DNA from 3 places in the Pantoea sp. SGAir0418 genome. Region 3 is predicted to be linked to each of the others. Evidence: predicted binding sites of a transcription regulator. Region 3 holds the regulator's gene; each other region holds the start of a gene.
What was found. Region 3 encodes Fur, which represses iron uptake genes when iron is present. Its sites were predicted from a motif close to ATAATAATGAGAACNACTATCAA; they were not measured.

Region 1 (4,900 bases), 2.0 Mb from region 3:
CGTGCACCGCCCAGGCATTGCGCGTAATACTTTTGGTCTCACCCACTGCCGCCAGCGCCGTCAGCAGCGCCGGAAAATCGGCGCGCAGCGGCTGCGCGTCGTGGCCCACGCGCGCTTCGCATAGCTGTGCTTCCCCTATGCCCATCAGCGCGGCTAAATCACGCGCGTACATTTTTGGCTGCTGGCCTTTCAGCGCCAGATAGTGTTGATAGCGTTGATGCATTGCGCTTGCTCCCGTGAAAATGCCCTGCGCCACCGCATGGCGAAAAGTGATTAGAAGTCGACGTTCACGCCCAGTTGCCAGGTGCGTCCCGGCATCACGGCCAGATTGATGTCGTTGCGCTCCTGCGCGCTGGCGCTGGTCAGCGTGCGGCTGCTGAGGTAATCCCAGTATTTACGATCGGTAATGTTGTAGACACCGCCGCTCAGCCTGACGTTTTTCGTCAGCTGCCAGTACGCGGTGGCATCGATCAGGCCGTAGCCCGGCACGCGCATGTATTCGCTGCTGGCGTCACTGATGGCCGCCCCGCTGTTGCTGTAGCTCTCACGGTTGGTGGCGCTGGCCTGTTTGCCTTTGACGAAGGTGGCGGTGAGCGCCGCGCCGTAACCGCGCGCTTTGTCGTCCCACGCGACGCCGACAATCGCTTTTAGCGGCGCGACACTGTCGAGATCGATGTATTTGTCACCCAGATAGCGGGATTTCGCTTTCCCCTCGCTGTAGCCGAGCGCGAACGTGCTGCTCAGGCCATCCACGGTCGGGAACCAGCTGCCGTAGTTGACGCGGGTGCTGATCTCCGCCCCATAAATGTAGGCTTTGTCGCGGTTCTCAGCCTGATAGCTGGTGTAGATGTTGGCCGGAACATTGACGAACATCGCCGGGTTGGTGGCGCGGCGATAGCGGGTGTAGGCAATAAAGTTTTTGTAGGTGTTGTAGAACACCGAGGTATTGAGGGTGATGCCGTCGGTCGGCTGTCCTTTCAGACCCCACTCAAAATTGTTGCTGGTCTCGGTTTTCAGATCGGCATTACCAATCAGCGCATACTGCGCGCTGCCGGCGTAGCTTGAACCAAGGTTCCACGAGCCGTACAGCTGGCTGGTGGTCGGATACTCCACGCCGCGCTTATATTGCAGCCAGGTGGTGAGCGCCGGGTTGATATCGTACTGGAAGGTCAGTGACGGCAGCACTTCGGTGTCTGAATTGGTCTTCCCGTACAGTTTTTCCACCTGCTCTTCGGTCAGCACCGTGCTGCCGTTGGTCAGATCGCCGAGGTTCTTCGGTTTGGTGCTTTGATGAATAACGCGCACGCCGGGAATCACCGCGAAATTGTGGCTATCGAGATCGAAATTGATTTTATCCTGCAGATAACCGGCCACGGTCCAGGAACGGCTGTCTGACTGCGGCTGGGTGATGATGCCGAAGGTGCCCGGGTTCGGCTCCTGGCGGAACGGACGCTCGCTGTTCTCCACGCGCGCGTTGACGCCGCCGCTCAGCTCGTGGCGGCCGAGGGTTTTGCTGGCGCGCGTGTCAAACCCTAAGGTATCGACGTTGTAGTCAGAGTAGACGAAGCCGTACTGACTGGCGCTGGTCGGTAACCAGGTGGTGTCGTGCGCCTCGGTTTGCTGCCAGTAAACCCGCGTGGTCAGCGTATCGATCATCTCGTTGTACGGTGTCCACTCATCGGCAAGATTAATGCCCCAGCGGCGCGAATCGCTCTGCTGTTGCGCAGTGCCCCAAATAGTGTTGCCGCTGCTGCTGTCCCAGGTATCGTAGTGGGTGTGATTGGTTTTGTGGTAGTAGTCGAAGGTGGCGCTCAGCTTGTGCTGATCGTTTGGCTGCCAGATGCCCGACGTCATAAAGGCATCCGAGTGCCAGTTGGCCGGGTAGGCGTCTTTTACGCCGCTGTTGTTGCGCGTCTGCTGGCCGTCGCGGCGGCTGTAAACAAACAGGCCGCGCAGTTCATCATCCCCTGCCGCCGCAGTGATGCCGTTGTGCCAGCTGCGGTCTGCCGAACTGTAGTCGCTCTGATAACCGAAATAGTGGGTTTTATCGCTGCTGAGATAGTCGTCCGGCGACTTGTTATGAAACGATACGTTACCGCCGATTGCGGTGTTAGGTTGTTCCACCGATGTCGCGCCCTTCTCAATTTCGACGCTACCAAACATATACGGGTCGATGTAGTCGCGACCAATACCGAAGGTATTGTTACCGGCGCGACTGACGTACGGACGACCGGTGGCGTCCGGTACCGGAATGCCATCAATATCCAGACCGACACGGTTACTTTCCAGCCCGCGAATGTTGTAGCCGGTATAGCCTGCACGGTCAAAGCCGCTTTTACCGGCTGACGAACCGCCCGCCGCGCCAGTGGCGCTGACCAGCGGCTCATAACGCATGATCGAACCGAAGTCATTGGCGCCGCGTTTTTGCAGATCGCTGGCGGTGAGCGTGGTTTTGCTGCCAGCCTGCTGCTTTGGTGCGGTAACGGTCATTACCGGTTCATTGCTGCTGTTGTTCTCTGCGGAACGCGCCAGCGTACTGCTGTCGCTGGCGGCATAGCTGCAGGCTGCGTGAATGGCTGAAGCAAGAACAGCGACTTTACACAGACGCTGCTGAACAGTTCCCTGAAGGTTGAAAGACATGCGCGAAATACCTGGTTAATTGTTAGTATTCGCTCACTTGTTTGCTGCCAGAAAAACACGGCTTTATGCTAAAAACCGTGAAACAGCGCGTCACGCTGGCCAGATAATGTTATCGATCCCGGCACCTGTGGCACAGTGTCATGCGCGCTTGAGTGCACAGCTGCCGTATATAACTGGCCGCGGTGCCGCAGGGATGCCTGTGGGATTTATAGAGAGTCAAATGATGGCGAAAACAATTTAATGCAATTGGTAATCATTATCAATATCATTTGCATCAAGATGTATCTTTGTGCGCACAATTTGTTAACCCATGATTAATCAAGCACTAACAGGAGGGATAGGATGGCAGATAAACCGGCAGTAACCATTCACTACTGTACCCAATGTAACTGGCTGCTGCGTTCGGCGTGGATGGCGCAGGAGTTGCTGCATACCTTTGCCAGCGATCTCAGCGCGGTCACGCTCCAGCCCGGCAGCGGCGGCGTATTCAAGATTAGCATTGATGGTCAGGTAATTTGGGAACGCAAACAGGAAGGCGGCTTTCCCGATGCGGCAGCACTGAAGCAGCGGGTGCGCGATGTCTGCTGGCCGGATCGCGAACTGGGGCACGTGGACAAGAAGAAACCGTAACGCGCTTAGCTGTTGGCGATCTTCTCTGCCGCGTCCTGCAGCGCCGCCACGACAATGTCCACCGTGGCCGGTGAAATCTGCTCCTGCGATAACCGGTGATTGAGCGTATAGCGAAGCGTATGGATCGCCTGCTCCACCTGCGGAATGCTGCGGTTGTTGACCAGGATCGCCAGCGAAGTGAGCCGCCCGATAATCACCGCCACGTTTTCGCCATTTTCCGCCAGCAGCGCGCGGCCCGCATCGTTAAGCGCGTAGGCTTTGCGCGTGGCCTGGGCATCCACCACGCGAATGGCGTCCATCTCTTCCAGCAGCGTCAGGTTGGGATAAATAATGCCGGGGCTGGGGGAATATTCGCCTTTCGACAACTCTTCCACCGACTTGATCAGCTCATAACCGTGCGCCGCGCCGCTGGCCAGAAAGTGCAGCATCAGCAGGCGAATATCACTGGCATCCAGCATCCTTTCGCGCCGCTTTCTGCGTGCGCCGGCACAGCTGGCACGCTGTGCCGCATCGGCGTGCTCTGGAACATCCCGCTGCTGTTTCATCGCCTTCCCGGGGTCAGTTGAGGGAGGTTGATAGTAGTCTGGTGCCTGGTAAAATTCAACACAGGCGGCAGCGGGCGGGCGCCGGTTATTTCTGATGCCAGTAAGCGACGGCGCGCACCAGGTCGCTGTGCGCCGCACGTTGCTGAGTAAAGTAATCGCTCAGCTTTTTCACCGCCGCGCCTTCGCCGGTCAGCCAGATGAAGTAGTCATCAGCAGGCAGCATAATCGGGTCCAGCAGCGGCGTCAGCGCCTCAGTCTGCATGTTGCCGCTGCCGAGCCAGCTCACCGTGACGTCCGGCAGGTCGCCAAGATACGCGCGGCCGACTGGCTCATCAACACAGGCCAGCAGATGAATCTGTTGTGCCTGCATTTCCTGATAGCGGCGCTTAAATGCCGGCAGACCGGTCTCATCGCACACATAAATCTGACAGGCATAATCCACCGGCACGACGCATGAGCCGCGCGGGCCGCCCATCGCAATGCGATCGCCCGGCTGAGCGGCACTCGCCCAGCTGCTGGCGACGCCGCCGTCGTGGATGTAAAAATCCAGCGTCAGCGAATCGCTGCCATTAAAAGCCAGCGGCGTATAGTCGCGCGCCGCCGGACGTACGCCGTCAGGCCAGACGATGCCTTCGTCGGTCATGTGTGGCAGCGCCAGCGCACCGCCCGGCGTATCCGGGAAAAACACTTTGATGTGGTCGTCAAAAGAGGGCGAGTGGAACCCCGCCAGATCGCTGCCGCTAAAGACGATGCGCCAGAAGGCATCGGCCACCCGCGTTTTGCTGGCGACGGTGATGTGACGGAAGCGTAATTCATTGCGCACGCGTTGTGGAGCGCGATAGTGAGTCGGGTTTGGCAACGTTTCTCTCCCTGCAGCGACGGTCCCGCGCTACTGCGCTGCCGCACACCGCTGATGGTGCATGTTATCGGAAATCATTCTCATTAAACGCCTTGCAAGATACCTATGATATATTTTCGACGCAATGCCGAAAAATGCTATTGGCGAAAACGGAACCGGTTTTTGCAAGGTGAGGGGGCGTTTGTTGGCGGGGATTTTCACGGCTTGAGGTCGCCATAAATGGCGA
Region 2 (4,900 bases), 450 kb from region 3:
ATTTTACGAGTGCCACTGCTCTTCGTCGGTTATCGACCGGGGCGGTAAAAGCTTTAGCCGGCGTGAACGAATTCATCATGATGTTGATGTAGCAGAGAAAAAATTCCCGGCTATACTTAGCGCGATGAACACCTTGATTCATAACGTAAGGAGCAGCAAATGGGTATTCTTTCATGGATTATTTTTGGTCTGATTGCCGGGATTATCGCTAAATGGATCATGCCAGGTAAAGATGGCGGCGGATTTATTTTGACCGTGGTACTCGGGATTGTCGGTGCGGTGGTGGGCGGCTGGATCAGTACCCTGTTCGGCTTTGGCCGGGTTGACGGCTTCAACTTTGGCAGCTTTGTGGTCGCGGTGATCGGTGCCATTGTGGTGCTGTGGATCTACCGTAAAGTCCGCAGCTGACGCCAAATCACGATTCAACAAGATCCGCAGTCCCGTCCGGGGCTGCGGATTTTTTTATGTCGTCAGAAATCGTAGCCGATTGTGGCGGTCAGCGTCCGCTCCGCGCCGCGATAGCAGTAACCGGTGCCGTAGCAGGCTGCCAGATACTTTTTATCCGTCAGATTGCGGGCATTCAGCTGCAGCCAGGCACCTTTCAGATTCGGCTGCCACGCGCCCAGATCGGCGCGCAGCGAGGCGTCAAACAGGGTCACCGACGGCAAACGGGTGGTGTTTTCGTTATCGGCCCACTGGCGGCCAATATAGCGCACCCCGGCACCCGCGCTCAGGCCGTAATCAAACTGATAATGCCCCCACAGCGACGCCATGCTATTTGGCGTGACGTACGGCGTATGGCCATCGTTGCCGTCCACGGAATCCTTAAAGCGCAGATGGTTGAGCGTATAACCGGCAATGGTGCTGAACCGTTCGGTCAGCTGGCTGCGCGCCTCCAGTTCAATGCCCTGTGCATGCACTTTGCCGGACGGGGTGTAGGTGCCGTCCTGCACGTTACGGTTGGCCACATCGTTCTGTGTCAGATCGTACAGGGCCACGCTGTAGAGATCGCGCGTGCCGTTCGGCTGGTATTTCACCCCGGCTTCATACTGTTCTGAGGTGGTCGGTTTTAGCTGATTTCCGTCGGGATCGGTCAGCGAAGCCGGGGTAATCGCCTGGCTCCAGCTGACGTACGGCGACACGCCGTTATCAAAGGCGTACAGCAGCGCGGCGCGGCCGCTGACGTGATCGTCCTGACGACGACTATTGCCATTCTCTGACACGATGCGGTCATAGCGACCAGACAAATCCAGATGCCAGCGCTGCCACGCCATCTCATCCTGCAGATAGAGGCCGCTCTGATAGTAGCGGCGCGTCTGCGCTGTCCAGAGGTAATCCGGCTGGCTGCCGATGGCCTCGCCGCTCCAGGCATTCAGCGGTGAGGCAGCACCGCTGGCGTCGCTCAAATCATTTTTGTAGCGGTGATACTCCGCGCCCAGCGTGACGCGATGCTGCAGCGCACCGCTGGCAAACTCCGCCTGCAGCTGGTTATCAGTCGCCCACGCGCTGAGCGAAGAGCGCTCACCGGAGTAGTAGCGATTGAGCAGGTCCGGATTGTCGCTGTTCCAGCCAATCTGGTACACCTGGTCGAGCGCCACGCTGGAATGGCTGTAGCTGCCGGTGCTGTGCACCGACCATACCTCATCGAAACGGTGCGAAAAGTCGTAGCCGTAAATCTGCTCATGACGTTTGAACTGATCCAGCGCGCTGTCGCCCTCATAGAAGCCGTCGTTCAGCCAGCGGCCATTGTGGCTGTACAGCGTGCCTTCCGCCGGCACCGAGCCGTGATAGCCACCTGAGGGATCTTTTTGCAGATAAGCACGCAGCAGCAGGCTGGTGTCTTCATCCGGCTGCCACAGCAGCTGGGGTGACAGCGCATATTTCTCTTCGCGCGTGTGGTCGTACTGGGTATCGCTGTTGCGCGTGATGCCGGTCAGGCGGTACGCCCATTGATCGTTAATCGCATCGGTGTAATCAAAGGCGGCGCTGTTGCTGGCATTGCTGCCGGTGGCGAAGCGTAAATGGCCCTGTGAAGCAAACTGCGGCCGCTTCGTGACCATGTTCACCAGTCCGCCCGGCACCGTCTGACCATAAAGGGCAGAAGAGGGGCCTTTAATTACGTCGATGCGGTCAAGGAACCAGTTATCCACCTGCAGGATGTTGAAGCTGCCGCCGTCGCTCATCACGCGCAGACCGTCAAGGAAGGTGTTGTCGACGTCACCGCCGTGGAAACCGCGCAGCGAAATGGTGTCGTAACGCGTGGCCGTGCCACCAAAGTTGGTGAAAACCCCCGGGGTATAGCCCAGCGCCTGGTTCATATCCTGCGCGCCCTGATCGTCAATCTGCTGACGCGTCACCACGGAAATGGACTGCGGCGTGGTGACGAGTGGACGATCGCTTTTCGTGGCGCCGCTGCGGGTGGCGAGATAGTCCGCCGTGGGCGAGGTGGCGCTCTCCTGCGGCTGTGCGGTGACCACCAGAGAGGGTTCGGCTACGCCGAGTGCCGGAAACGCCAGCGCCAGCGCGCACAGCAGCCGGCCACGGTTGAGGGGGAACAGCGCGGTCATAATGATTCCTTTGGCTGAGAACAAAAGCCGCACCACACCAGCGCGGCGGTTAACGATGAGAAAAAGAGTCATTTTAAGATTGAGAATTATTATCTTTTAGTAAGGGGTGTTTCAAGATGTAAAAGATAAGTAATGGAAAAGTGTGATGCGCAGGGGGATGCTGCAGCGCCGGGCGTGGTCATCGCCTGGCTGTGGCATCGGGCCTGAGAAGCAGGTGCGCACGGCGGCGCACCTGACGTTAGGGTTATTTCGCCGCGTTTAGCGTCGGCATTGAGGGGATGTCGCGCGTGCTGTTACAGGTTTTATCTTTCGGACAATACTTATCCAGCAGCTTCAGCGTTACGCCGTTGGTCCAGCCAAAACCGTCCTGCAGCGGATACTCGCCACCACCACCACCGCCCAGCTGGGCACCGTCGACCACATACTTCTCGACCAGCTTGTGCTCGCGATCGTAAGTCTGCTGCACATTTTGCAGGAAGCGCAGACCAATCTGCTGCGCCAGCTGGTTCTGCTTATAGTGCTCCAGACCTTCAACCGCTACCCACTGCAGCGGCGCCCAGCCGTTAGGCGCATCCCACTGCTGGCCGTTGTTTACCGTCGTGGTGACCAGCCCGCCCGGTTTCAGCAGCTGTTTTTCCACGGCGGCGGCGGTACGTTCAGCCTGTTTGTCGCCCGCCAGCTGCATATACAGCGGGAACAGCGTGGCGGCGGTGAGCTGATTGTGCACCTGCTTTTTCTGGAAATCGTAGTCGGCATACCAGCCCTGTTTGTCATCCCACAGGTAACGATTGATCGCCGCCTGGCGCTTCTCTGCATCCGCCGCAAACTGCTGCGCTTTATCATTCTGTTTTGCCAGCTTCGCGGCTTTCGCCAGCGTCTGCTCCAGGTGGAACAGCAGGCTGTTGAGGTCCACCGGGGCCAGCTGGGTGGTGCGAATCGAGGCCAGATTGTGCGCATCGGTGAACCAGCGTGAGCTGAAGTCCCAGCCCGAGGCGGCGCCCGCGCGCAGATCGCGATACACCTGTTGTTTATTGCGCTCAGGCGCTTTTTTCGCGGTGTTGACATCGTCCAGCCAGGATTCGGTGCGCGGCACGTCACGGTCATCCCAGTAGCGATTGAGCAGGGTGCCGTCGCTCAGCTTCACCACGCGCTTGCTCGCCTGGCCGGCAGCCACCTTATCGCTGTCCGCCATCCAGTAGTCATACTCTTTTTGCAGCTGTGGCAGATACTGGCGGTAGACATCATCTCCCTTGTGGCTGGCCAGCAAATCCACCATCAGGCTGAAGAACGGCGGCTGCGAGCGGCTGAGATAGTAGCTGCGGTTGCCGTTAGGGATGTGGCCGTACTTGTCCAGCTCGCTGGCGAAGTTGTCCACCATATCCTGCACCCGATCCCAGTGGCCGCTCTCTGCCAGCCCGAGCATGGTGAAGTAGCTGTCCCAGTAATAGACTTCGCGGAAACGCCCGCCTGGCACCACGTACGGTTTCGGCAGTGGCAGCAGCGAATCGTACTGGCTGGCCGTTGGCGTGCTGCGCGTCAGCACCGGCCACAGGCCATTGATGTGCGCGCGCAGGCTCTGGCCGGCGGGCGGCACGTATTTATCCTGCGCTTTGGGCAGGATGAAGTTGGTGTCCACGAAGCGCCTGAGATCGAAATTACGCTGATTTTTCTGCATCTGCCAGTCGGCGAGAATCGACGCCGGGTCATATTTGGGGACCGCATCGGCAAAGGTTTTCTGGTCCGGATAAAATCTGGCCTGCTGCACGGCACTGAATAGTGGGCCGAGTCGCACATCCGGCGGCTGCGGCTGGGCGCTGAGCATGCGGCTGTTATCCTCAGCGTGCACAGCAGACGCGCTCAGCAGCGCCGCGCTGAGCAACAGGGTAAGACGCGCAGGCGTAAACACTACATTTTTTATCATCGGTTTTTCTCCTTGTCCGAAAAGGTGGTGCGCTAACGCATTGACCACCCGAACAACTTTAGACGTTAACGCGCCGCTTAGCCTTTTGCAGCGGCGGAAATGTGAAGCCTTCGCGATTAATCGCCGGAAAATTGCGGTGCGGTGCGGGTTTTTACTTGCCCTGCGCCTCTATTTGACTGAGGCTGAAAGAAAAAAAGGAGAGCAGTATGGAGATCATCTGGTATCACCCGTCACTGAATCCGCAGCCGTGGCTGGACGGCATGCGCCAGCGTCTGCCGTCGGTGCGCATCCGCCAGTGGCAGCCGGGCGACAGTGCCCCCGCCGACTACGCCATTGTGCGATCGCCGCCGGTGGAGATGCTGGCGGGACGGGCGCTGCGTGGCGTATTCGCCATGGGGGCCGGCGTAGACGA
Region 3 (4,900 bases):
TTTGAGATGAGTGAGGCTGAAGCCCGCCCAACGAACTTTATTCGTCAGATCATCGACGAAGATTTGGCGAGCGGTAAGCACAACAGTGTGCATACCCGTTTCCCGCCTGAGCCCAATGGTTACCTGCATATTGGCCATGCAAAATCGATCTGCCTGAACTTTGGTATCGCACAAGATTATCAGGGGCAGTGCAACCTGCGTTTCGACGACACCAATCCGGTCAAAGAGGATATGGAGTTCGTTGAATCGATCAAGAATGATGTGCAATGGCTGGGCTTTGAGTGGAGCGGCAACATTCGTTACTCCTCTGACTACTTTGACCAACTGTTCAACTACGCGGTTGAGCTGGTCAACAAAGGCCTGGCCTACGTTGACGAGCTGTCGCCAGAGCAGATCCGTGAATACCGCGGCACGCTAACCGCGCCGGGCAAAAACAGCCCGTATCGCGATCGCAGCGTGGAAGAGAACCTGGCGCTGTTCCAGAAGATGCGTGATGGCGGCTTCGAAGAGGGCAAAGCCTGCCTGCGTGCCAAAATCGACATGGCATCCAGCTTTATTGTGATGCGCGATCCGGTGCTGTACCGCATTAAATTTGCCGAACACCACCAGACTGGCAACAAGTGGTGCATCTATCCGATGTACGACTTTACCCACTGCATCTCCGATGCGCTGGAAGGCATCACCCATTCCCTGTGTACGCTGGAGTTCCAGGACAACCGTCGTCTCTACGACTGGGTGCTGGATCACATCACTATTCCGGTGCATCCGCGTCAGTACGAGTTTTCGCGCCTGAATCTGGAATATGCGGTGATGTCGAAGCGTAAGCTGACACAGCTGGTGAGCGAGAAGATTGTTGAAGGCTGGGACGATCCGCGCATGCTGACCGTATCCGGTCTGCGCCGTCGTGGCTATAGCGCGGCGTCAATCCGCGAATTCTGTCGCCGTATCGGTGTGACCAAGCAGGACAACATTGTTGAGATGGCGTCGCTGGAGTCGTGCATTCGTGACGACCTCAACGAGAACGCGCCGCGCGCCATGGCGGTGCTGGATCCGCTGAAAGTGGTGATCGAGAACCTGCCGGCCGGGCATGAAGAAATCATCAGCATGCCGAACCATCCGAACAAGCCGGAGATGGGCACGCGTGAGGTGCCGTTCAGCCGTGAGGTGTGGATCGATCGCGCCGACTTCCGTGAAGAGGCCAACAAGCAGTACAAACGTCTGGTGCTGGGTAAAGAAGTTCGTCTGCGCAACGCTTATGTCATTCGTGCCGAGCGCGTGGCGAAAGATGAAGCCGGCAACATTACCTGCATCTACGCTACCTGCGATGTCGACACCCTGAGCAAAGATCCGGCCGATGGCCGCAAGGTGAAAGGCGTTATCCATTGGGTGTCGGCGATTCACGCGCTGCCTGCCGAATTCCGTCTGTACGATCGTCTGTTCAGCGTGCCAAACCCGGGCGCGGCCGAGGATTTCCTCACCACCATCAACCCGAACTCGCTGGAGATCAAACAGGGCTTCGTTGAGCCGGGTCTGCGTGCCGCCAGTGCGCTGGCACCGTATCAGTTTGAGCGCGAAGGTTACTTCTGCGCTGACAGCGTGTACTCGCAGCCGTCGAAACTGGTGTTCAACCGCACCGTGGGTCTGCGTGATACCTGGGCAAAAATCGGCGAATAATTTTACTGCTTGATAGCACGATATGATCAGCAAAGGGCGAGCAATCGCCCTTTTTTATTGCCCGTTATCTGCAAACGGGAATCGATTATGCTGAACCAGACAAAAAACAGTAATCGCGCGCGATTACGACTAATCTGACTTTAATAAAATTAACTAATTTACCCGTGTGAAATCATTATTTTCAGGTAGGCTATGCGCTCTTAAATGTTGCTGTGCGGGTTAGCGAAGGAAGAAAAATGACAAGTCTCGCTCTGGAAGCCAAACATAGCGTGGTGGTTTTACATCAGCTTATCGAACGTATTTTTAATCAGGCCGAAGGCAGCGATGACAGTATGGACCTGCTGCTGTCGCACTTTCATCCCGACTTCAAAATGGTGACGCCGCAAGGCAAACAGCTCGATCTCAATGACACTGAAACCCTGTTTCGCAAACTGCACGGGCAGCGGGAAGGGATGCGAATCGCCACCAGTGAGCATGCCATCATTTCCCAGCAGCAGCAGGAAGTGACCATTCAGTATCACGAACTGCAAATGCTTAACGGCAATAACCAGACCCGCATTTCGCTGGCGGTGCTGGACTGCAGCACGCCTGTTCCGCGCTGGCGCTATTTGCAGGAAACGCTGGTCGCCTGAACGCAGCCATAAAAAAACCGGTGCCTGGCACCGGTTTTTTTATACTGCATAGCATATTCAATTACTGATCGTGGAGCGTCTCGTCTTCGCGGCAGTCTCCCAGCGCACAGTGGCCGTACAGATACAGGCTGTGGTTGCTGAGTTTGATACCGTGGCGTGTTGCAATCTCACGCTGACGCGTTTCGATAGATTCATCGCTAAACTCGATCACTTTGCCGCAGTCGAGGCAAATCAGGTGATCATGGTGATGCTGCTGGGTCAGTTCGAACACGGATTTCCCGCCTTCGAAGTTATGACGCGTCACGATGCCGGCGTCGTCAAACTGGTTCAGAACACGGTATACCGTCGCCAGACCAATCTCTTCGCCCATGTCGATCAGGCGTTTGTACAAATCTTCCGCACTGACATGATGGGACTCGGGTCCGGGTCCCTGAAGCACTTCCAGAATCTTCAGTCTGGGCAGCGTGACTTTCAGGCCAGCCTTTTTCAATGCGGAGTTGTTGTCAGTCATGCGGATATTGTCCTGTTACTTTGCTAGTCACTTACGGCGCAAAGGCCTTGAATGTGTGGTCAACGCGCATTCTCATTTGCGTCTCATTATAGAGCTCAGCCTGCGAAATGAAAACCGGCTGCGGCGGACAATTCCCCGGATGCTGTAAGGAGAAATGTCGTGAACCTCAGCGGGATCGTGCAGATCGATGTTCCTTTTCGCGCAGTCTCAGTCTGATGCCCGAGGAATAAGCAGATGACCGTTGCGGGTATTCTACAGAATTGAGGGAAAAAGTTAAAAAACCGTAGCTATTATTTTTATAGGTAATTCCATTGCCCGATGTGAGCCAGCGCCCACATCGGACAGGAAAGCATCAGGCTTCGATGATCGCCTGCAGCTGCAGCTCGTCAAAGATCTGCTTAACCCATTTGTCGACGCGCTCGTTAGTCAGTTCAGGCTGACGATCTTCATCGATGGCGAGGCCGAGAAAGTGTTTGTCGTCTGCCAGACCTTTAGAGGCTTCGAAGTGGTAACCTTCGGTTGGCCAGTGGCCCACAATCACTGCGCCGTTTGGCTCAATGATGTCGCGAATGGTGCCCATCGCGTCACAGAAGTACTCGGCGTAATCTTCCTGATCGCCGCAGCCAAACAGCGCCACCAGCTTACCGTTAAAATCAATCTCTTCCAGCGTCGGGAAGAAGTCATCCCAGTCGCACTGGGCTTCACCGTAGTACCAGGTCGGAATACCCAGCAGCAGAATATCGAATGCTTCGAGATCTTCTTTGGTGCTCTTAGCAATGTCATGCACTTCGGCGACATCTTTACCCAGTTGTTTCTGGATCATTTTTGCAATGTTTTCAGTGTTGCCGGTATCGCTGCCGAAGAAAATGCCTACGATTGCCATGGAGTGAGTAACCTCTTAAATCCTGATTGTGAAAGTAAGTCAGAAGACGACACAGTTATGCGAATGATAGCAGACCGGCGAAAAGCGCGGAATGTGTAAAGCGCTGAGTTTGTGTTCCAGCGTGCGGTCTGCGCACGTTACGCCAGTTTGAGCTGCGCCAGCAGCATTTGTTCAATCAGTTCACTGCGGCTGATGTTCTGCTGCTCGGCCAGCGTATTAAGCGCGTCGACCGCTTCGCTGGACATTTTCAGCTCAACGCGGCGCAGGCCGCGCACCCGGTCGCGCTTCAGCTGGTTGCGCTTATTAATGCGCAGCTGCTCATCACGCGACAGCGGACTGGTTTTAGGGCGACCGGGACGCCGCTCGTCTGCGAAGAGATCGAGCGTGGTACGATCTGTCTGTTCTTTTGCCATGGTTTGTGAAACTGCGTGGGCGCGAACGGCGGAAAGGCGCTGCGCGATTTAAACATTTATCGGCCCGACCGCGGCGAAAAAAGCATCCGCGGCAAATTTTTAGCGCGACATCATACTCCAGCGCCCGGCGCGACGCCAACCCTAAACCGCCCGTAGCAAGCTTTTGCTTTTACAGGTTAAAAAAGCGGCGCACCGCGCGCAGCACGGCATCGGGTTTTTCGGCATGCACCCAGTGGCCAGCACCGCTGATAATGTGCGCCTGCGCCTGCGGGAACTGGCGCAGCAGCGCATCACGGTGCTGATTGTCCAGATAGGGTGAATCACCGCCGCGAATAAACAGCGCCGGATGAGGCCACGCGGGCACCTCCTGCCAGCCGGAGAGCACCGGATAATTGTCCCATAACACCGGCACGTTGAAGCGCCATTCGCCTTCATGGAAAGATTTCAGAATGAACTGAATCACGCCTTCTTCGCGCACGTGCTCACGCATCACGTCGGCCGCAGCGCTGCGGCGCGTGACGCCAGCTGCACTGACCGCGCGGATCGCCGCGAAGATCTCATCATGGCGTCGCGTCTGGTAATCCACCGGCGCGATATCGATCAGCACCATTTTGCCAATCCGTTCGGGCGCAACGGCGCTCAGCGCCATGGCAATTTTGCCGCCCATTGAGTGGCCGATAACATCGACCCGTTCGATGTGGTGCGCATCCAGCGTGTCGACTATATCCTGCGCCAGCGCAGCGTAGTGCATCTCTTCGCTGCGCGGTGACAGGCCGTGGTTACGGAC

Region 1: C1N84_RS03510 (TonB-dependent receptor domain-containing protein) is a predicted target of Fur. The motif match lies at 2,887-2,909, and genes of this name have one in related genera.
Region 2: C1N84_RS11000 (TonB-dependent siderophore receptor) is a predicted target of Fur. The motif match lies at 2,641-2,663, and genes of this name have one in related genera.

What each region holds. Positions count from the first base shown of each region.
Region 1 covers NZ_CP027911.1:766,534-771,433, reverse strand. The annotation lists gene C1N84_RS03515 (hemin-degrading factor) at 1-223, opposite strand, end outside; gene C1N84_RS03510 (TonB-dependent receptor domain-containing protein) at 274-2,640, opposite strand; gene C1N84_RS03505 (SelT/SelW/SelH family protein) at 2,983-3,270, shown strand; gene C1N84_RS03500 (PadR family transcriptional regulator) at 3,276-3,815, opposite strand; gene C1N84_RS03495 (siderophore-interacting protein) at 3,901-4,674, opposite strand.
Region 2 covers NZ_CP027911.1:2,377,982-2,382,881, reverse strand. The annotation lists gene C1N84_RS11005 (GlsB/YeaQ/YmgE family stress response membrane protein) at 160-408, shown strand; gene C1N84_RS11000 (TonB-dependent siderophore receptor) at 471-2,567, opposite strand; gene treA (alpha,alpha-trehalase TreA) at 2,812-4,488, opposite strand; gene ghrA (glyoxylate/hydroxypyruvate reductase GhrA) at 4,695-4,900, shown strand, end outside.
Region 3 covers NZ_CP027911.1:2,825,648-2,830,547, reverse strand. The annotation lists gene glnS (glutamine--tRNA ligase) at 7-1,674, shown strand; gene C1N84_RS13180 (hypothetical protein) at 1,911-2,306, shown strand; gene fur (ferric iron uptake transcriptional regulator) at 2,368-2,817, opposite strand; gene fldA (flavodoxin FldA) at 3,170-3,700, opposite strand; gene ybfE (LexA regulated protein) at 3,838-4,113, opposite strand; gene ybfF (esterase) at 4,283-4,900, opposite strand, start outside.